Regions from separate parts of the Desulfonatronum lacustre DSM 10312 genome, predicted to be linked through region 2. Evidence: predicted binding sites of a transcription regulator. Region 2 holds the regulator's gene; each other region holds the start of a gene.
The links. The regulator sigma-54, encoded in region 2, starts transcription at its own class of promoters, with help from an activator protein. The targets are predictions, from matches to a motif close to CTGGCACGGNNNNTGCTT.

Region 1 (7,001 bases), 230 kb from region 2:
ACATCCACCTTTTTGTTCCCGCTGCTGCCCAGGGGGCGGATTTCCTGTTCCTGGAGGGCGCGCAGGAGTTTGGTCTGCACAGAAACCGGGATGTCCGCGATTTCGTCCAGGTGCAGGCTGGAGCCGTTGGCTTCGACGAAAAGACCCTTGTGGTCTTTCAGGGCACCGGTGAAGGCGCCTTTTTTGTGTCCGAACAGCTCGCTTTCCAGAAGGTGTTCCGGAATGGCCGGGCAGTTCACGGAGACCAGGACCTTTTCGCCCCGTCGGCTCAAGGCGTGGATGGCCTTGGCCGCCAGCTCCTTGCCCGTGCCGGACTCGCCCCGGATCAACACGGGATAGTCGGTCCCGGCCACGGAACGGATGGTCTCGTAGAGCTGGCGCATGGGTGGGCTCTGCCCCACGAACTCCTCCAGCATGGTCTTTTCGGAGATCTTTTGGCGCAGGCTCTGGTTTTCCCGAATCAAGCCGCTGCGTTCCAGGGCTTTTCTGATCAGCCTTACCAGGTCCGGGATGTCGAAGGGCTTGGTGATGAAGTCGTAGGCCCCCATTTTGATGGACTGCACCGCGATTTCGATGTTTCCGTACGCCGTCATCATGATCACGGTCACCTTGGGGTCCGCAGCTTTGACATGCTCCAGAAGCTCCATGCCGTTCATTTCCGGCATCCGGACATCCATCAGGACGAGGTCGAAGGAGGTCTCGGAGACCATCTCCAGAGCCTTCAAAGGACTGGGCGTGACCGTGATGTTCGTGTTGTCCAGTTCGTAAGGCAGTATCCGCCGCAACCCGTCAAGCATGTCCCGCTCATCGTCCACGATGAGTACGCTGAATTGATGCATGGTCGTTCCTCTTATTCGTTCGCGTGCACGCTCAATTGTTCTCTCCGTCCAGCGGAAGATCGATCCGGAACTCCGTCCATTCTCCTGGTTTGCTCAGGACGCTGATTTCTCCGCCGTGTTCCCGGACAATGCCGTAGCTCACTGAAAGTCCCAGGCCGGTCCCCTCCCCGGTGTTCTTGGTACTGAAAAACGGATCGAAAATTTTATCCTGGATGTATTCCGGTATGCCGTGCCCGTTGTCCCGGATCACGAGACGAACGGTTTTGGCGGCGGGGAAGGAGTCGGTTTCCAAGGTGATGCGGCCATCTCGGCCTTCGATGGCCTGATGGGCGTTCATCAGCAGGTTCAGGACCACCTGCTTCATTTTGTTCACGTCCATGCTCTGCGAAGGCAGGTCCGGATCCAGTCTTTGCTCCACGATGACGCCTTGCTTCTTGAACTGCTCGGCGACCATGGTCAGGACGTCGTCCACGATCTGGTTGAAGGACGCCGTCTGTTTCTTGGTCTCCGGACTGCGGGCAAAGTGCAGCAGGTCGCTGACGATGCGCTTGCAGTTCAGGGTCTGCTTTTCAATGGTGCTCAGGTCCTTGAGTCCCTGGGGGTAGTCGGCGAGTTGACGCTTGAGCAGCTCCACGTAGCAGAGGATCACCCCCAAAGGATTGTTGATCTCATGGGCCACGCCGGCGGCCAACTGGCCCATGGCCACCATTTTCTCGGTCTGTTGGATCTTCTGCTCCACATGCTTTTGGTCGGTGATTTCCTTGACGTAGCGGATGACGCTTTCCACTTCCCCCTGCTCGTCCGTGACCGGATAGCAATGGACCTGAAAGATGCCTTGTTGGGCCGGACAACTGCTTTCGTAGACCACCGCCGACCTAGTGTGCATCGCCGTCTTCAGGCCGCACTCCTTGCACGGGTTTTCTCCGCTGCCGTGGATCTCGAAACACTTTCGCCCGATGACCTCTTCCGTGTCCACGTTGTAGCGTTCGGTGTAGGCCTTGTTGACCATTCGGATGCCGAAATCCCGGCCCATCAACACCACCTGGTCGGTGATTCCGTCAAACACGGATTGGAGCAGTTCCTTGCTCTGAATCAGTTTCTCCATGTTCTGCAAGCTTTCCACGGCAATGCCGATCTGGCGGCCGATGGACAGCAGCAGTTCCATCTGTTCCTGGGTGACGAACTTGCAGTCCACGCCGATAAAGGAGAGCACTCCGAGGATTTCGCCGCGACAGAGCAGGGGAATGTTCAGATTGCCGGCTGCCTCCCGGCGGTCGAAGCAGCTGGCCTGACCATTGGCGGCCTGGGCAATGGCGTCCACCAGCCGATTGGGCCGGGCTTCCAGGACTGTGGGGACGACGTGTTGCAAGGGAACGGCGGGCGGCAGGTCGGCGGCGTTTTCCTGGTATTGCAGCGTCAGTTGCTGGTGGGCCTTGTCGTAGAGGTAGATGCCGGAGCCCTGGGCCGGGAAGACCTGGAGCGTGCGTTGTTGGACCTGGGGCAGGATTTCGGACAGCGAGACCGCCGCCGTGGTCAGTTCGGCCAGGGCGTTAAGGGTCTGCAACTCCTGTTTTCTGGCCCGAACCTTCTCTTGCAGCAGCTGTTCGGACTGTTGCAAGGCCTCGGTCCTACGGGCCACTTTTCCTTCCAGGTCCTGGGCGTAGTTCTTCAACTCCTGTTTGGTACGGCGCAGATGATCGGACATGCTTACCGCGGCTTCGGTCAGCTCCTGGATTTCGTCCCGTGGATCCATGGGGTTTGGGCTGGGCAGATATTCGCGCAGGCTTTTTTCTTCGGCTTCCTCCCGGAAAATATTCAGCACTCCGTGCAGGTTGTTGACCACGGCTCGGTTGAAGATGAAGGCCATGAGCAGAAAGAAGAGGGTTGCCCCCAGAAACAGGGAGAAAAAGACCGAGGCCGCCTGATCCCGGATCTCGGCCAGGGCCTTGTGCACCGGAATGCCCACGGCCATCACCCCGGCCAGATCGCCGGGCTGGTTCCAGAATCCGCGTTCCGTGCCGTACATGTCCAGCATGTCCCGCGGGGCGTGGACCGGATCGCCATGACAGCTCATGCAGGATTCCTCGAAGTAGACGGGCTTGAAGCGCATGAACTGTTTTTCGTCCTCGACGTTCAGCGTGCCCTGCCAGTTTTGGAGTTCCGGATTGAGCTGAAACAGATTGATCATGGAGAGTTCCAGACTGTTGGCCTCGGACCTGGGATTGCGGGCGTTGCGGGCCACTCGCCGGTATTCGTAGTGGGGCAGAACCTGATTGAAATTGTCCATCACGGCCCGTCCGACGTAGGAGGTGGACATGGCCTGGACCATGAAGAACTCCTCACCGAATTCCTCGGACATTCGCGGCCGCAGTTCGTCACGAACGTACTTGCGGCTGGCCTCCACCGCGGCCATGACCATCATGGTCTTTTCGTAGGCGTGTTTTTCCATCTGCGCCGTTTCGCGCAGATAGATCAGGTAGGCTCCGGCGAAGCAGACCAGGAGCAGACTCAAACCCGTGGCCACCAGGAACCTGGATCTGAATCCCAAGGATTTGTGGAAGAGATGGCTTTTGCCTGACTGGCTGGTTTCATCGGCGGGGCTTTTGGGAGGCATGGCGGACCTCGAACAAGATTCAGGATTCAGGATTCAGGATTCAGGATTCAGAAGTCAGGAGTTGAAAGGAGCAGTGGTGCGGAGCATATGTCACACATGGTCGTATTGCAAACTTTAGTTGTCAATGTGGTGCTAATAGATGTTTCTGGTGAAAGGGCGATGATCAAAAGGCACTTATGGAAATGGTTTGGGTGCAGTTCTTAATGCTTTGATATGAAATATTAATTTTTTATTTTCTGGCAATGTGGATCGCTTGGCTCGGAGTTTGCTTTGCTTGAGAAAAGATTCACTCGTCACGGTTACGCGGTTCATGTCAAGGCGGTTTGCAGAGGGCTTTCCGGTATGGCGTGAGAGGACCGCGTTGATGGTACCAACCCGCAACATTTAAGGAGGTTTTTCACATGGCGGAAAATCAAACGGACAATGTGGTTACTGAAACCAAAATCCCCATGATCACCCAGATGCACACCACCGAGGACTGGTGGGCCATCTGGCTGGGTGGGTTGATTCTCATCCTGGCGGTACTTGCGGCCATGGCGGCCAAGCCGGACGTTGCCAGCATGGCTGAATTTCGGGCAACCATGGAACGTGAGTCGGAAATGGCCGGATTCCGGACAATTGCCTATACAGAGGCCGAGGCCAAATTGAACTCCGTTAGAGCCCGCGATCACGGTTTTCTGAAGACCATCAACAGTTATCTTGCCAAGCCAGGTCGGTGGAGTAGCAATCCTCTGGACTCCCTGTACCGCAGCGAGGCCGCGGCGGCTGAAATCCGCGCAGCCAACGCCGAGCGCCTGCAGCGGGCCACCGATCGTCTAAACGAAGCCCGGGCCAATGCCCAGGCTGCTGAGGATCTGGCCAGGGAAGCGAATTTTCAGAACACCCAGCTGAACCAGGAAGCCCGCGCCCTACTGGGTGAGTGGCGCGCAGCCCGGAGCAGCCACTCCAGCGCTCGTAGCGCGGCCAATACCCAGCCCTTCAACCGGATTCCCACATTGTTGGGGCTGATGGTCATAACGGCCTTGATTTTTGCCATTGGCGGCAAGTTCATGGGCTATAATCTAGGGCAGTATTTTGCCGGCTTCCCCATTGTTTTCGGGCTGGCGGTTCTTTCCTACGTCATTGCCGGGCAGGAAACCATCAGAGCCTACGGATTCTCCTACGTCTTGTGGGGTATCGCGCTGGGCATGCTCATCTCCAACACCATTGGAACGCCCAAGTTTCTCAAGACAGCGGCCCAAACCGAATACTTCATCAAGACCGGTCTGGTCCTTCTGGGCGCCAGCATCCTGATCAACCTGATCCTGATGGTCGGTCTGCCCGGTATCTTCGTCACCTGGGTGGTCACGCCCATCGTGCTCATCGGTACCTACTGGTTCGGTCAGAATGTGATCAAGGTGGAATCCAAGCAGTTGAACATCACGGTTTCCTCGGACATGAGCGTTTCCGGCGTGTCCGCGGCCATCGCCGCCGCCGCCGCCTCCCGGGCCAAGAAGGAAGAATTGACCCTGGCCATCGGCATGTCCATGATCTTCGTGGTGGTCATGATCTTCGCCCTGCCGACCTTTGCCAACTGGGTGGGCATGCATCCGGTCTGGGCCGGCGCCTGGTTGGGCGGCACGGTTGACAACACCGGTTCCGTGGTTGCCGCTGGTGAATTGATCGGTCCGGAAGCCATGTACGTGGCCGCGACCATCAAGATGATCCAGAACGTGATGATCGGCGTGATGGCCTTTGGCGTGGCCGCCTACTGGTGCCTGAAGGTTGAGCCTGAACGCGCCTGCGCCGCCGGATCCACCCCCATGAAGTTCACCGCCGCCGGGGCCCTGTCCGAAATCTGGTACCGGTTCCCCAAGTTCATTCTGGGTTTCATCGGCGCGTCCATCATTTTCTCCGCCTTGGGCGCGAGCATGGGGGAAGACTGGCAGCAGGCCATGATTCGTAGTGGAGCCCTGGCCTGGGCCAATGGCTTCCGTGACTGGTTCTTCGCCATCGCCTTCGTGAGCATCGGCTTGAGCATCAGCTACAAGGAACTCAAGGAGCCCCTGAAGGGCGGCAAGGCACTGATCCTGTACGTTTGCGGTCAGAGCTTCAACCTCCTGCTTACCGCCTTCGTGGCCTACATCATGTTCATGGTCCTGTTCCGCGACGTCACCGACCGGCTGATGTCCATGGGCCTGTAATCGCCTGATTCTGCATGGAGCAGGGAAAATTGTCCTCCAACAACCAACAGGCCGGGGACGGGAAACCGTCCCCGGCTTCCCCTTTGCGACGCGAAGACCACAGTCGATGGCGCGGTCTGGCGCGCTTGGCCTTGGGTATCGCCTTGATCGTCGGCTTTGTCGTCATCCTGGCCAACCTGGAGCGAGTCACGGGGAAAAGTCGGACCATCGAGGCGTTGCGCGAGCGGGATATCTACGTCGGAGCTTGGTACTGGGACAGTATCCAAGAGGTCTCCGAGGCCATGAGTTTCATGCGTGGGGCCTTGGGCAGAGGCGAGAAAAAGGACGATTGACGCCGGGTCAGCTTCTGTTTCGCAATCCACCTCGCCACGTCTTCCCGAGCGAACAAAATCCGCTTACAGAACTGCTTACAGACCACGGCAATCTTTTCGATCCCCTCCAAATGGAGCGTTTATTCCGTGCCCATTGATCCCGAATCCAAACTTCTCAAGGTCCAACTCAAGGCTATCCTGGCCGAGGAACGGGAGTTCGCCTCCAGGGTGGTCTATTTCCGCCGCGCCGATACCCAGCCGCCGTGGTGGTACAACTTCATCCCATTTAAATTTCTGGTCGAATATTTCGTTCGTAAAAAAGAAACAACGCAGTTCAGCCAAAAGCATTTGCGCTTCAAGGAAACGGCCTTGCGGGCGGCGGAGGAAGTCGTCCGGTCCGGGAACACGGAGCGCCCTCGGCAGGAAATGAAGGGGGAACTGCGGGAGTTCTGGATGCGCGAGCAGAAGCTGGAGTCCCGGGAGGTCTATGAAAACCTGTCCGCCATGATGGACCTGCTCATGGATCACTATCTGCGACTGCTGCAAACCAGGGAGCGGGAATACCTGCTGATGGTTCGCGGGGCCTATCGGGACCGACCGGCATACCAGGAATTCCTGACCCGCATGGAGCAGGTGGAACACGCCATTGACCAGGGAGTCGTGGAGGCCCTGGGAAAAACCTGGCCGGAGCCGTACATCCAGAGCAAGCAAAAGGCCATCCGAGACGTCCGCAAGCGGGCACTGGACGACGCATTTTAGCAGAGCTTTCTTCCGAAAAAACATTAAACCGCGCTCCAAACGGAAACGCGGTTCCATCACAGGCAGTTACCTTTTCTCGCCTCCTGAATTCTGAATTCTGACTCCTGAATCCTCCTCTTTCAAACCGCCTCTCCCTGAAAGAAAAACCGCAGCTCCTCCTCCCGCATCTCCGCCATCCGTTCCTCAATCCGGCTCATGACCGCCCCGGCCTCCTCGGAGGTATGGAAATTCTCCCGCAAGTGGCGGTTGATCACGTCTTCGGCCTCGGCCAGTTTGTTCAGGTAGAATCGATACG
Region 2 (7,001 bases):
CATGAAGATCACCGGAGCCTGGACGAGATCGAAGACGTTCATCAAGGCTAAGGATGTCAGCAGGGCAAAGGGGCCATGCGGGGGAATGTACGTCCCGATGGGAAAGAGATCCAGAAAAAGCAGTTCGAAAAACAGCGCCACGGGCAAGGCCGTTTCCCACTGGCCGGTCACGGCCGCCCACAGCATACCGATCACCAGGGGCCGATCCAGAAATCCGAGATTCAGGCCGAATCGGGCCAGGGAAAACAGGACAAAAAAAAACACGCCAAGCCCGCCCAGGCCAGCGCGTCCATGCTCATCCCCACCATGAGGTCTTCACCTGCGTCGAATCGTTGGGAACACAGCGAAAATCCAGATGAATGCCCCGTTTGGCAAAGGCCTTCAGACAGCCGATGTCTTCGCTGCTCAGAGCCACATGCGGACAGAGTTGCTGTTTGCCCGGGGAATAATGCAGGTTGCCGATGTTTACGGTGCTCAACGCAAACCCGGCCTGCAAAGCCCGTTGCACGTCGCCGCACGTGGCGAACAGCAGCAGCGTGTCGCCACGTGGGTGGACGACCCGGCCGTGCTCATCCAAATGCTTGGCGATGCGCTCGACCCCGACGAAGGTGAGCTCCACGCCGCTGGGCACGGCCAAGCGGATGATCTCCTGACGCAGATCGTCGGCGGCCAGTTCGTCGTTGACCACGAGAATGTACCTAGCCCCCAGATACGGCACCCAGGCTTCGATGACCTGGCCGTGGACCAGACGATTGTCGATGCGCACCCAGTTCATGATCGCTCCGGCCTACTCCTTGGCCACCTTGCTGCGCAGAATATCCCCGGCGACGACGATTCCCTGGGATCCGGCCGCCTTGGCCTCCTTGGCCAGTTCGGCCAGGGACAGCTTGCGCGAACCGAGCACGCGCAGCAGCATGGGCAGGTTCACGCCGGTGATCACTTCCAACTGATGCTCGCTTTTGTTCAGCAGCGACAGACTCAAATTGGTCGGCGTCCCCCCGAACATATCCGTCAGAATGACCACCCCGGGACCGTGATCCGCGCTTTTGACGCTCTTTCTGATCTCTGTCAGGGACTTTTCCACTTCCTTGGTCACATCCACGCTGACGAAGTAGCAATCCTGCTGAGGACCGAGAATCAGCTCCGCGGCCTTGAGCAAGTACGCGCCGTACTCCGTATGCGTGACCAATACGACTCCAATCACCGCATGTTCCCCCAAAAAACCGAAATCCGCTGCTATCCCAGATTCAGGTGACGATGTTCAATGGTAACGGAAAATCCGACGGCCGTCAGCGCGGCCGACACGGCCTGGGACACGGCCACCGAGCGATGCCGCCCTCCGGTGCATCCCAGGGCCATGGTCAACCGATACCGGCCTTCCACCGCGTACAACGGCAACAGATACCGTAAAAAATCCTCGAACCGACCGATAAAGTCCTTTCCCGGGTCGTCCCCCAGCACGTAGCGGGCAATGGGCTCGTCCAGACCGGACAGGGGGCGCAGTTCCGGGTCGAAGTAGGGATTGGGCAGAAACCGCAGATCAAAGACCAGATCCGCCTCCAGAGGAACGCCGTACTTGAAGCCGAAGGAAATCAAGTGAATGCGCATCCCTTCGCCGAGTTTCTGATCCAGGGGCCATTTCTCCTGAAACACCCGTCGCAGGTCGTGGATGGAAAAATCCGACGTATCCACCACCAAGTCGGCGTGCTTGCGCAACCCCTCCAGCATGATCCGCTCACGGAAGATGGCTTGGTCCAATCCCATGCCCTGGGCTTCCAGGGGATGCGGACGGCGGGTGGTGGCGTAACGCCGGATCAGCACGGCATCCCGGGCCTCCAGAAAGACCAGTTTCGGACACATCCCGGCCAGGTCCATCCGCTCCACGAACTGCTCCCATTGCAGGGCGAAGTCCGGTTGGCGCACATCCAGCCCCAGGGCCACCCCGGCGTACTGGTTCAGCTTCATCTCCTCGGACAGGGTCAGCAACCGTCCGGCCAGCCCGGCCGGCAGACCGTCCACGCAGTAGTACCCCAGATCCTCGAAGACGTTCAGGACCGTACTTTTTCCGGCCCCGGACTGTCCGGTGATCATGACCAGGGAGAGTTCGCACGGTTTTCGCGGTTGGTCTGCGCTCATCGCGGTTTGCCTTTTGGGGTAGGGGCACGGTGCGCCGTGCCCCTACGGTGTGGACGAATAAAATACCATCACGCCGAACTGAGGGCGTCCCAGAAAAGCTCCTTGTCCTGGGCCGTGAGAAAGGCATGCCGAAAGGTCTCGTCCTTGAGCAGCCGGGTGATGGACGCCAGGATGCGCAGGTGCATTCCGGCGACCTGTTCCGGGGCCAGGACCATGAAAAAAATATGGCACGGTTTGCGGTCCAGGGCGTCGAAATCCACGCCTTCGGAACTGCGTCCGACCACCAGCACGATCCTGTCCAGCCCCTCCAGCTTGCCGTGGGGAATGGCCACTCCTTCGCCGATGCCCGTGCTCCCGAGACTTTCCCGGTCCTTGAGCACCCGAAAGGCCGCCTCGGCATCCAGACTCGGCACGTTTTGGGCCAGCACGGCGACCAATTCCGCCAGCACTTCCGTCTTGTTCCTGGCTTGCAAATCGGGGAGCAGCAAGTCCTTGCTCAAGAAATCCTTGAGGACCATCGACTAGATACCCGGGTCGATCAGACCGAAATCGCCGCTTTTCCGGCGGTAGATGACGTTGACGCGCTCGATGTCCGCGTTGAAGAAAACCAGGAAATCGTTGCCCAGGGCTTCCAATTGCATGGCCGCCTCGTCCACGGACATGGGCTTGGGCTCGAAATTGTCGGTTTCCGTGATGGTCTGGGCCCGCTTGCCGGTCTCGTCCTGGGTAAAGGTGATCACGTCCACCCGCGCGGACTGGCTCTTCTGACCGCGACGATGGTCCTTGTTCTTCTCTTTGGTCTTGCGCACCTGAGCCTCGAGCTTGTCCAGGACCAGGTCGATGGTGGAGTACATGTCCTCGCTTTCGGTGGTGGCGGAGAAATGCATGTCCTTGCCCGTGAGGATCACCTCGGCCATATGCCGATACTTTTCCACGGAAAGGTTGACGGCCAGTTCGCCCTGATCTTCAGGACGCAGGTAACGGTTGATTTTATTGAAACGCTCGCCGGCGTAGCCCTTGAGGTGATTGGACGGCTCGAAATTCTTGAAAGTAAAAGTTATTTCCATGCGACACCTCCGAAGTAAAACGGGTTCTGGGTTGGTTTGAGGTTGTTCGCTCCGTTGGGAGCATCCGGGATGGCTAAAAAATGGCCTTGCGCTTGGAAGACGACTCGATGTTCAACGCCATGCGGTACTTGGCCACGGTACGGCGGGCGATGTTCACGCCCAGGGACTTTTTCAAAAGTTGCGAGATCAGTTCGTCGCTGAGCGGACGCTTGGGGTCCTCTTCGGAAATCAGCTTCTTGATCTCCGCCTTGACGCTTTCCGAGCCGGCCTCCGACCCGTCGTCCATACCCAGGGCGCTGTTGAAGAAAAATTTCAGTTCATACGTTCCATGGGGCGTGCTCATGTATTTGCTGGTCGTGATCCGGCTGACCGTGGACTCGTGCATGTTGATGTCCAGGGCCACATCCTTGAGGATCATCGGCTTCAGATGCGTCACCCCATGGCGAAAAAAATCAATCTGGAACCGGACGATGCTTTCGGCGACCTTGTGCAGGGTCCGCTGGCGCTGGTACAGGCTTTTCATCAACCAGTGAGCGGATCGGACCTTTTCCTGAATGTAGTCCCTGGTCCCCTTGTCGTGAACGGACAGCTCCTTGGCGTAGGCCTCATTGACCATCAAACCCGGTATCTCGTCCTCGTTCAGAACCACGATGAAATCGCCGCCGTGCTGGAGGATGTAAACGTCCGGGCTGGTGAACTGAGGATCATCGGAGCCGAAGCTCTTGCCGGGCATGGGGTCCAGGCGCTGGATGCAGTCCAGGTAGTGTTTGATTTCCTCCATGGAGAGCTTGAACTTCTTGGCCAACGGCTTGTAGCGACGTTTTTCCAGCTCCTCCAGATGATCCTTGACCAGGGAGACCAGAATCGGGTCGTCCAGCCCCAGTTCGTCCATCTGGACCAGCAGGCACTCCCGCAGGTTCCTAGCGCAGACCCCCACGGGGTCCAGGCGTTGCATGATCCGCAGGATCCGCTCCGCCTCCTCCGTCTCGCAGCCGGCCATGGCGGCGATGTCCTCAATGGATTCGCAAAGATACCCCACGGCATCCAGGTTGCCAAGGATCACCTCGCTGACGGCCAATTCCCGCTCCGACAAGGCCGAAAGCCGCAACTGCCAGGAAAGATGGCCGATCAGCGTGGACTTGCCGGCCAGCCGGGCCTCGAAACTCATGCCCTCTTCCGGGACTTCCCAGTCCCGGCCCTGGATCTGTCGACTGATGCTGGAAAATTCTCCCAGGTAGTCCTGCCACTCCGAATCGTGAAGCTGCCGGGGCTCCTCGACGTTGACGGACTGGAACCGATCCTCGGCAGGGTCTTTTATCGGGGTCTCCACCGTCTCATCGATGCCTTCCGGCGCGATCTCCAATACGGGATTCTCCAGCAATTCCTGCTGGATGCTTTCCACCAGCTCCAGCCTGGAAAGCTGAAGCAGCTTGATGGCTTGTTGCAGTTGGGGGGTCATCACCAACTGCTGCGTCAACTTCAGTTGCTGGCGCAGTTCAAGAGCCATGTCGCGTTTTCGCCTCCATGACCGGGCTGACCGGTTGGAACGCCAATCCCGATTGTTGATCAATCATAAGCAAAAGTCCTCACCGAGGTAAACTTTCCGAGCGATGGAATCGGCCACGATGGCTTCCGGAGACCCTTCAAAAATGGCCCGTCCTTCGAAGACGATGGATGCTCTGTCGCAAATCTTCAGCGTTTCGCGGACGTTGTGATCCGAAATCAACACACCGATCCCCCGCTCCTTGAGGGACATCACGATCTCCTGGATGTCGTCCACGGCCAGGGGGTCGATACCCGCGAAGGGTTCGTCCAGCAACATAAATTTCGGATTCCGGATCAGGGCCCGGGCGATTTCCAGACGGCGGCGCTCCCCGCCGGAGAGAAACATGGCCTTCTGGTCGGCCAGTTTGGAGATGCCCAGTTCCTCCAGCAGGGCCTCGGCCTTTCTGCGCTGCATGGCCGGGGTGAAGTCCGTGTACTCCAGGATGATCCGCAAATTCTGCATCACGGTCAGCTTTTTGAAGACCGAACTCTCCTGGGGCAGGTAGCTCAGCCCCAGCCGGGCCCGCTCATGCAGCGGCCAAGTGGTGATCCGCTTTCCGTCCAGGTCCACCACCCCGCTGGTGGGCTTGATCACCCCGACCAGCATGTAGAACGTGGTGGTTTTCCCGGCTCCGTTGGGACCTAAAAGGCCGACGATCTCCCCCTGCTCGACCCGGATGGAAATATCCCGGACCACCTCTTTCTGGCCGAAGCTTTTGCGCAGACTCTTGCCGGAGAGAAGGGCCTTCACCGCGCCCCCTGTTCCCGAGGCAAAAGAAACATTCCTTCCACTCGACGATCGGTGCGTCCCTGCACATCCACCTCTCTTTCTTCAACATTGAGCGTGATCACGTTGCCTTCCAACCGGGTCCCGCCTTCTTCCACCCGGGCGTTGCCTTCCAGACGCAGGACGCTCTGGTCCACCCAATAGGTGGCCATGTCGCCGTGGCCGACACGGTCCTCGTGCTTCAGAAAGACCTGGCCAAAAGCGATCATTTGTTCAATGTCCACTTGAGCTTCCATGTCCTGTTCCGGAGCCATGCCCTCGGGTCGAGCCTCCCGGGGAAGGGTTCGCAAAAGCACTACCAGCCGCTCCGAACGGAGCTGAAAATTCGGCCTGTCCACCCGCACGTCCCCCATGAACTCGATCTGGTGATCGCGATGGGAGTAGCGCAGCCGCTCGGACGTGATCCGCGTCGGGATGGCCTGCTCTTCCGCCGAAGAACTCCAACCCGGAAACAGGAACAGCGCCACAAAAACGACCGGAAACGTGACCCGCAAAAGCCAGGTCAATGAAAACCGAGTTTCCATTTACAACCCGTGTCCGAAACTGTCTTTGGCAATGATCACTTCCACTCCGCCCTCGGCGTTGACCACCCAGGTGTGCAGGTCAACGTCGCCCCGCTTCGAGCGCAATTGCAGTCCTTGGCGGTCCAGGAGGATGTCACCGTGCAGAAAAATGGTTTCATCCACCTGAACGAAAACAGCCTCGTCGGAATTGAGATACGTCGGACCATATTCCATATGCACTCCGGACCAAAGCCGGATATCGCTGGTGGCCTGATCCACCTCCCCCAGGGGGGCGCTGACGATCACGGGAATGTCCCGACCATCCAGACTTTTTACGATGGTCGGGGCGTTGAGCAACACCATCTGTTGGCCTTGGTCGTAGGACGCGGACAGAGCCCGCAGGGTCCACAGGGTTCGCCCCTCCTGGCCCAGGCGCATCTCCACGCCGCTCATGCTCACGTCCGTGTCCGCTCCGCCGGCGATGGGACCGACGGTACGCCGCTCCTCGGGTGCATCACCGGAAAAGAAATACAAACCAAGCACGAACAGGATCAACGCTCCGGCAATGACTTTCCGACGCACGCCTCCTCCCCTTTGAATCGATAAAAAATGGAGAGTACAATCTTTGCAAGAGAAAATCGAGTGCCGATTTTCCTTCGAAATCGTTCACAAAAATACAACCGCCGCGTATCGACGGCCTGAAACTCCGACGTAATACCGACCAACGCCTATAGACGCCCCTGACCATGTGGTCAAATCAGAACTGGAATCGGAAGGAAAAAGGAAATCCTCCACACCTTGACCCTTCGGCGATCACGGACCTATTCTCTCCAGATGAACAGTTCGGAGGAGCATGATTCGGCGGCGAACACCACGAAGGTCGGACAGGCCATCCGGCTGAACAAGGCCCTGGCCCGGGCCGGGCTCTGTTCCCGCCGGGCCGCGGACGATCTGATTCTGGCC
Region 3 (7,001 bases), 1.1 Mb from region 2:
TGCTCCAGGTCCCGGTGGGTGGCGGCCACGGTGCGGACATCGACCTGTTCCTCCTTGTCCGCCCCCACTGGGCGCACTTTGCCGTCCTGGAGGATGCGCAGCAGCTTGGCTTGCAGGAAGAGAGGCATTTCGGAGATTTCGTCCAAAAACAGGGTCCCACTCTCGGCTTCGGCGAACAGCCCCCGCCGAGCCTTGCCCGCGCCGGTAAAGGCGCCGGCTTTGTGGCCGAAAAACTCGCTTTCCAGCAACTGTTCCGGGATGCCGGCACAGTTTACGGCCTGAAACGCCCCTTTTCGCGGGCTGGCCGCATGCACCGCCCTGGCCACCAATTCCTTGCCCGTTCCCGACTCACCCAGGATCAGCACCGGCCCATCGGCTCGGGACACGCGGCCGATCTGCTCGAAAAGGCCGCGCATGGCCGGGCTTTGGCCAATCATGCCGTGAAAGGCGTCCTGGCTCAGATAATCCCGGATGCGTTGAACTTCCTGGCGCAACGCCCTGTTTTTCAACACCCGAACCACCGTCAGGATGAAGTGGTCCAGATCCAGGGGTTTGGTCAGGAAGTCCTCGGCTCCGGCCTTGAGCGCCTCCACGGCCTTGGAAATACTTCCAAAAGCCGTGATCAGGAGAAAGTCCGGAGGGTTGTCCATCTCCTCGCTTCTGACCCGTTGCAACAGCTCCAGACCGTCAATTCCCGGCAATCGCAGATCGCTGACCACCAACTCCGGGTGCCATTCCTGGATTACGGCCAGGGCCTTTTCGGCATTGTCCACCCAGCGGGCGGTGAGGTCGTGGTCGTCCAGTTCCTGACTCAGGAGCTGTCCGAAAGACTGATCGTCCTCGACGACCAGCACCTTGCTGCCGCCGACATGCTGCTCTGTTTGGCGCGGTGCCATGCTCATCTCTCCTCAACACGGATCGTGGGTTGGTGGTCAACGGGCAGCCAGATGCGAAAGAATGCTCCGCCCAGCCGACTCTTGCCGACATCGATGCCTCCGCCGTGGTCTCGAAGAATACCGTGAACCACTGCCAAACCCAGCCCGGTGCCATGGCCGACGCTTTTGGTCGTGAAGAACGGTTCAAACAACTTGGATTTTATTTCATCAGCAATGCCCGGACCGTCGTCATCCACCTGCATCCACGCCTGGTCGCCTTCCCTGCCCCAGGAAACGACGACCCGCCCACCGGAAGCGGACTGGACGGCGTTGCGGATCAGGTTGACCAGGGCCTGCTCCATGCGCACCGCATCCAGGTTGATCTGGAAGGTTTCATTTGTCTCGTTCAAGGGAAAGGCCGTTTCCAGATGAGTCCGGTGCTTGTCGGCTTCTTCGCTTGTCGCGGACAAGGCGGAGCGGATCAGTTGCACCAGGGAGGTCGGTTTTTTGCGTAATGCGTTGCCGCGACTGAAATCCAGAAGCTGGCGGATGATGTGTTCCATACGGTCTACTTCCCGGCGAATGTCGCGCAGCGTCTCCACGACCCCGGCGTCCAGGTCGGCCTTGCGCAAGGCGCGTTGCGCCTTGCCGCTGACGACGCTCAAGGGCGTACCCAGTTCATGGGCCACGCCGGCGGCCAGCTGCCCGATGGCGGCCAGTTTTTCGGCCTGACGCAATTGGGCCTGCAATTGGACCTGTCTGATGCGTCGCTCCCGGAGTTCGGCCTTGGCCTCTTCAATGGTATCCAGCATGCGGTTGAATTGCCGACCGATGGTCACGATTTCCCCTGGTCCGTGGGGCCAAAAACGATGGCCCCGGTCCCCCTGGGTCACCCTGGAGATGCTGGTTCCCAGGCTGGAGAGGTGGCGGCCCAGGGCGCGGTGGTGCCCGAAGAGCACGAGCCCGGACATGCCCAGCAACCCCAAGCCCAGACCCAGTGCGACGCGGACGCGAAGAGCCCGGACATCCTCCTGGATGTCGCTTTTTCGCCGGGTCAGTTGGAGCAGGCCGTTGACCTTGCCGCCGGAGTCGCTCAGCGGAACGAAGTACGAGAAAACCTCTCGCCCGGCCACATGTCCGTACTCCCCGCGCTGCTTGCCGTCCGCGGCCAGCTCGGTCAGCCGGTCCTGCTCCGGCGTTGGTTCGCTTCGCCCGGCCGAGGCGATCAGGCGCCCCTGCCGATCATACACATACGCACTGTAGACCCTGCCGATGGAAAAGGCGGACTCTACGGCCCTCAGGACGCTGCCTTTGCGGTCCAGTTCCATTGAGTGGCTGAGCGGCAATTGCAGCGCCCTGGCCACCAGCTCCAGATCCTTTTGCATCCGGTGCTCGATATTTCGCTCCACGAGCTGCAGGAGCAGGTAACCGGTCAGCCCCATGGCCAGGGCCAGGGGCAGGACGACGGAGATGACCAGGGCTGTACGCAGACTGAAGTAGTCGGACAACGCCGGAATACGAGGGAGCATGATCCTCCTAAGCTTGGACTGGGATGAAGTTGCACATGTGGCTTTTTTATACATATCAAATGAGCGCATTTCAAGGACGATCAGGGTGGACATTGTTTCCGCTTCGTTTGGCAACATGCGTCAATATCTTGTATTATATGTGTATTTTTAATTTTTCTTGTGGTTGCGAGGGAGACTGTTTCGGTTCTGGCACGGTGCATGCTTAAAAAGGGATGATGCCGCTTGATGACCTTGCGGCTCAAATTCTTTCGGAGGTTTTTGAAGATGAAGAAGTTAATTTTGCTGCTGACCGGATCGACCCTCACCTGTTTGCTCGTTTTGGCCTTGAGCGTGGGCGTTCACGCCCAAACTGGTCAAGCCGAAGGACAGCAGATGATGCAGCAACCTGGAACCACGGCTCAATTCAGTGATGCCGAGCTTCAAAAAGTAGCGACCGCATACCTGGAAATTCATGAGATTCGCATGGAATTGCAGGAAACCCTGGCCGGGGTGACTGATCCGGAGTCCGCACAGCAAATGCAGGAGCAGGCGGGAGCCGCCATGGTCCAGGCCGTCCAGGACAGCGGGTTGGACGTGGACACGTATAATCAGGTCATGCAGGAAGTGCAGGTGAGCACCGAGTTGCAGGAAAAGATGGCGTCCAAGCTGGACCAGATGCAGTAGAACGGAGTGAACCTGAATGGAGGAACGCTGATGTTCGGTAAAAAGACCGTTCCCTTGTTGATTCTGGCAATGGGGATGTTTTTGGGATCTGCTTGCGGCCCGGACCCGGAGGAGTATGAAATACCGGCCAGGCCTGGAGAAAGCCCTCCGGGGTACGAACTGCCGCCTGGTCAGGAGCGACCCCAGGAGCGTTCATTGATGCAGCCTGAAGCCCCAATGGGAGAGTCGGAGCCAGGTCAGGGCTTGCAACCCAATGGACAAGGTCGGGAGCAAGGCGTGCCGTTTGATGCACAGCCGAAGCAATAACGTTGAGTCACTAACCAACCACCAGCTTACAGCTGGTGGTTGGTTATTTGTGTTGCGTAGAGGTCGACATTGACTGGGTGTCGGTGACCTCTCGTTTCAACACTCACCCCAGCTTGGCCCCGTTGGGGACGGGCTTATCCGGGACGGCCAGAATCACCCCTCCGTCCGGGCGGTAGAAGCCGGTCAGCAGGAATTCGGACCGGATCGGGCCGATCCGCTTGACCGGGAAGTTGGTTACCCCGACCACCTGCCGACCGATGAGTTCCTCCGGTGCGTAATGGTCCGTGACCTGGGCACTGGTCCGTTTGCGGCCGACTTCCGGGCCGAAATCCACCTCCACGATGTAGGCCGGTTTGCGGGCCTCGGGAAAAGGCCGTGCGTCCACCACCGTGCCCACGCGTATCTCCACCCGTTCGAAATCTTGCCAGGAAATGGTCTCCTCGGCCATTTCACCCCTCCTTCCGCTTGCGGCGCAGGGCGGTGACCGGTACCCCGCCGATGCCCCAGTTGTCCGTCTCCACCTCGTCGATGACCACCACCGTGGTCTCCGGGTTCTTGCCCAACACGTCGGCCAGCAGTCGGGTGACGCCCCGGATCAGCAGGTCCTTCTGTTCCGCTGTGGCTCCCTCCCTGGTGATCTTGATGTTCACGTACGGCATGGATTTCTCCTGATTCGAATGAGTTTGTAACTACTCAGCACAGAGAGTAATTCTGTTGCCGGGGTCGGAATCGGGATCGGAATCGGGATCGAAAACGCTGGGATGCGTTCTAAATTCTTCATGTTTCGATTCCGACTCCGATAGCGAAGCGCCGACCCCGATACCGATTGCCGGAGAAGAGCGGACACAAAATGTACTGAGTAGTTACGGCTATGAAAGACCGGGCTTCTCGGCATGCTCTCTGCAGAGAAGCCCGGGTGTCGCCCTTGGATCGACCGCGCTTCCGGCGCACGGGACCGCGGGGATCATGGTCAGGCCACGGCTTTTGCGATTTAAGCGGCGATCGGTTTTGGTCGCCCTGTTTATTCACCAATCAAACAAAATTGTAACATGATGTTCATGAATCTTACAAATCCAATCACTCATTCCGTATCCAGCGCCGAGGGCGTTCGGGTTTCCGAAAGCGTCGTCGGGAGTGTTTTCGGCGATGCCTTGGCTCCGTTTCCCGTTACCGCGTCCGTTCTTTTCGGTCCAGAGGCGATGGAAGCCAACCTTCCGGAAGGCGCCGAGGCCTTTATGCAGCTTTTCGCCGGATCACCCAATGCCGTGGTTCTGCGCGACCAGGAGGGCCGGATGGTCGTCCACAACGCCGTTTTCGAGCGGATGTTCGGGCCGCTGGGCGCACGTGCCGCCGGGGAGGCGAAACCGCGGTTGCGGGATATATTGCAGCCATGCACGGGGTTTGATGTCCAGGCTGAGCGGGTCTGGAGCGGTGATGCGGACTTTCAGGGCGTTGATGTCTGCTGGCGGGCAATTGGGGGCCGGACCGTGGAAACCTGCGCCTCCCAGTTTTCCATTGCCATGGCCGATGGCCGCCGGTTTTCCTGGTGCATCTTCGTGGACATCTCCGACCGCAAGCAGGCGGAACGAATGCTTCAGGACGCGGAAACCAAGTACCGTTCCATTTTCGTCAATGCCGTGGAGGGCATTTTTCAGACCACCCCGGACGGGCGCTATCTGGACGTCAATCCATCCCTGGCCCGGATTTACGGCTATGCCTCGCCCCAGGAGATGATCCGGGCCTTCCGGGACATCAAGACGCAGCTCTACGTCGATCCTCTGCGCCGGGACGAGTTCGTGCGGGTCATGGACCAGAATCACGAGGTCTGGGACTTTGTCTCCGAGATTTACAAAAAAGACGGAAGCCGGATCTGGATTTCGGAAAATGCCCGGGCCGTGTACGATGATCGCGGAAATATCGCCTACTTCGAGGGGACCGTGGTGGACATCACCCGGCGCAAGCTGGCGGAAGAGGCCCTGGAAACCCAGCGGGAACTGTTCACTCAGTTGTTCGCCAATTCGCCCCAGGCCATCGTGCTCACGGACATGGACCGCAACGTGATCAACGCCAACCAGGCCTTTGAACGGCTTTTCGGGTTCCGGGCCGAAGACATTCGCGGATTTTCCATCCGCGGTTTCATCGTGCCCGAGGAATTGATGGCCGACATGGAAACCTTCCGCGCCGCCGTGCTCTCGGGCAACTCCATGCAGGCCGAGACCCAGCGCCGCCACAAGGACGGTCGGCTGATTCCGGTGTCCATGATCGGTTTCCCGTTGATGGTCCGCGGGGTCATTCAGGGCGTGGTTTTCATTTATCAGGACATTTCCGAGCGTAAGGCCTTTGAGGAGCAGATCACCCATCAGGCCTTTCACGATGGCCTGACCGGCCTGCCCAATCGCAGCCTGTTCGCCGAGCGGCTGGCCCGGGCCGTGGAGCGGGGCAAACGACGCACGGACTACCATTATGCGGTGATCATGGTGGACCTGGACAAGTTCAAGGCGGTCAACGACACCCTGGGCCACCAGGCCGGCGATGACCTGTTGATCGAAGTGGGCCGTCGGCTGTCCGGATGCGTCCGGTCCATGGACACCGTGGCCCGGCTGGGCGGAGACGAGTTCGCGCTGATTCTGGAGGAATTGGCCTCGGAGGAGGAAGCCCTGACCATTGTCCGGCGGATTGAGGAAACCCTGCGCCGGTCCCTGGTGCTGGTTTCCGGTGAAGTCCGGCCCGAGGCCAGCATCGGGGTGGTCATGCACTCCGGGGAGTACGCCCGGGCCGAGGATATCCTGCGCGACGCGGACATCGCCATGTACCGGGCCAAGGAACTGCGCTGCGGCAATCTGCTCTTCGACCGCTCCATGCGCCTGGAACTGCAGGAATCCATGAACATGGAAAACGAGCTGCGTCTGGCAGTAGGCGACGAAGCCTTGGCCGTGCACTACCAGCCCATCATTCGCGTGGACGACGGCGGGCTGGAGGGCTTCGAGGCTCTGTTGCGCTGGAATCACCCGACCATGGGCCAGGTGCCGCCTTCCCGGTTCATTCCTCTGGCCGAAGAAACCGGGCTGATCCTGCCTCTGGGCCGGTTCGTAATGCGGGAAGCTTGCCGTCAGTTGGCTTTATGGCGTGAAGAACTGCCCGGTGGCACCGATCTGTCCATGAGCGTGAACGTCTCCTGCCTGCAATTCTTGCGGGATAATATCGTGGATTACGTGGCCGAGGTGCTCCGAGATCTGGACCTGAAGCCGGAAGCCCTGAAGCTGGAAATCACCGAAACCGTGCTGATGCACGATCCGGCCCACACGGCCCGGGAGCTGCAACGGCTCAAGGACCTGGGCGTGCGGATCGCCATCGACGACTTCGGTACCGGCTATTCCTCCTTGAGCTATCTCCAGCAGCTGCCCATCGATCACCTGAAAATCGACCGCTCCTTCATCAGCGGCACCGAGCAGTCCGAAGGCAACCCGCACATCGTCAACTCGATCATCTCCCTGGCCAGGGCTCTGGGGCTCTCGGTCATCGCCGAAGGCGTGGAGCGGGAGGAACAGCTGTCCTGCCTGCGCGATCTGCGCTGCGACAACGCCCAAGGCTTCATGTTTTCCTGTCCGTTGGACGCAAAAGGGGCAGC

Region 1: the regulator sigma-54 is predicted to act here: its motif matches at 3,707-3,724, upstream of DESLA_RS0109265 (YeiH family protein).
Region 3: the regulator sigma-54 is predicted to act here: its motif matches at 2,591-2,608, upstream of DESLA_RS21400 (DUF4168 domain-containing protein).

What each region holds. Positions count from the first base shown of each region.
Region 1 covers NZ_KI912608.1:1,965,661-1,972,661, reverse strand. Annotated here, with positions in the region: gene DESLA_RS0109275 (sigma-54-dependent transcriptional regulator) at 1-839, opposite strand, end outside; gene DESLA_RS21695 (c-type heme family protein) at 871-3,453, opposite strand; gene DESLA_RS0109265 (YeiH family protein) at 3,855-5,636, shown strand; gene DESLA_RS0109260 (hypothetical protein) at 5,666-5,968, shown strand; gene DESLA_RS0109255 (NF038143 family protein) at 6,095-6,706, shown strand; gene DESLA_RS0109250 (NF038143 family protein) at 6,826-7,001, opposite strand, start outside.
Region 2 covers NZ_KI912608.1:1,738,135-1,745,135, forward strand. Annotated here, with positions in the region: gene DESLA_RS21635 (hypothetical protein) at 1-264, opposite strand, end outside; gene DESLA_RS0108180 (PTS sugar transporter subunit IIB) at 296-775, opposite strand; gene DESLA_RS0108185 (PTS sugar transporter subunit IIA) at 788-1,189, opposite strand; gene rapZ (RNase adapter RapZ) at 1,237-2,136, opposite strand; gene DESLA_RS0108195 (PTS sugar transporter subunit IIA) at 2,205-2,654, opposite strand; gene hpf (ribosome hibernation-promoting factor, HPF/YfiA family) at 2,658-3,203, opposite strand; gene rpoN (RNA polymerase factor sigma-54) at 3,277-4,710, opposite strand; gene lptB (LPS export ABC transporter ATP-binding protein) at 4,774-5,499, opposite strand; gene DESLA_RS0108215 (LptA/OstA family protein) at 5,496-6,059, opposite strand; gene DESLA_RS0108220 (LptA/OstA family protein) at 6,060-6,620, opposite strand; gene DESLA_RS19475 (pseudouridine synthase) at 6,873-7,001, shown strand, end outside.
Region 3 covers NZ_KI912608.1:592,412-599,412, forward strand. Annotated here, with positions in the region: gene DESLA_RS0102710 (sigma-54-dependent transcriptional regulator) at 1-896, opposite strand, end outside; gene DESLA_RS0102715 (sensor histidine kinase) at 899-2,404, opposite strand; gene DESLA_RS21400 (DUF4168 domain-containing protein) at 2,669-3,067, shown strand; gene DESLA_RS0102730 (hypothetical protein) at 3,098-3,373, shown strand; gene DESLA_RS0102735 (tRNA-binding protein) at 3,477-3,821, opposite strand; partial or broken gene DESLA_RS0102740 (tautomerase family protein) at 3,823-4,035, opposite strand; gene DESLA_RS0102745 (sensor domain-containing protein) at 4,573-7,001, shown strand, end outside.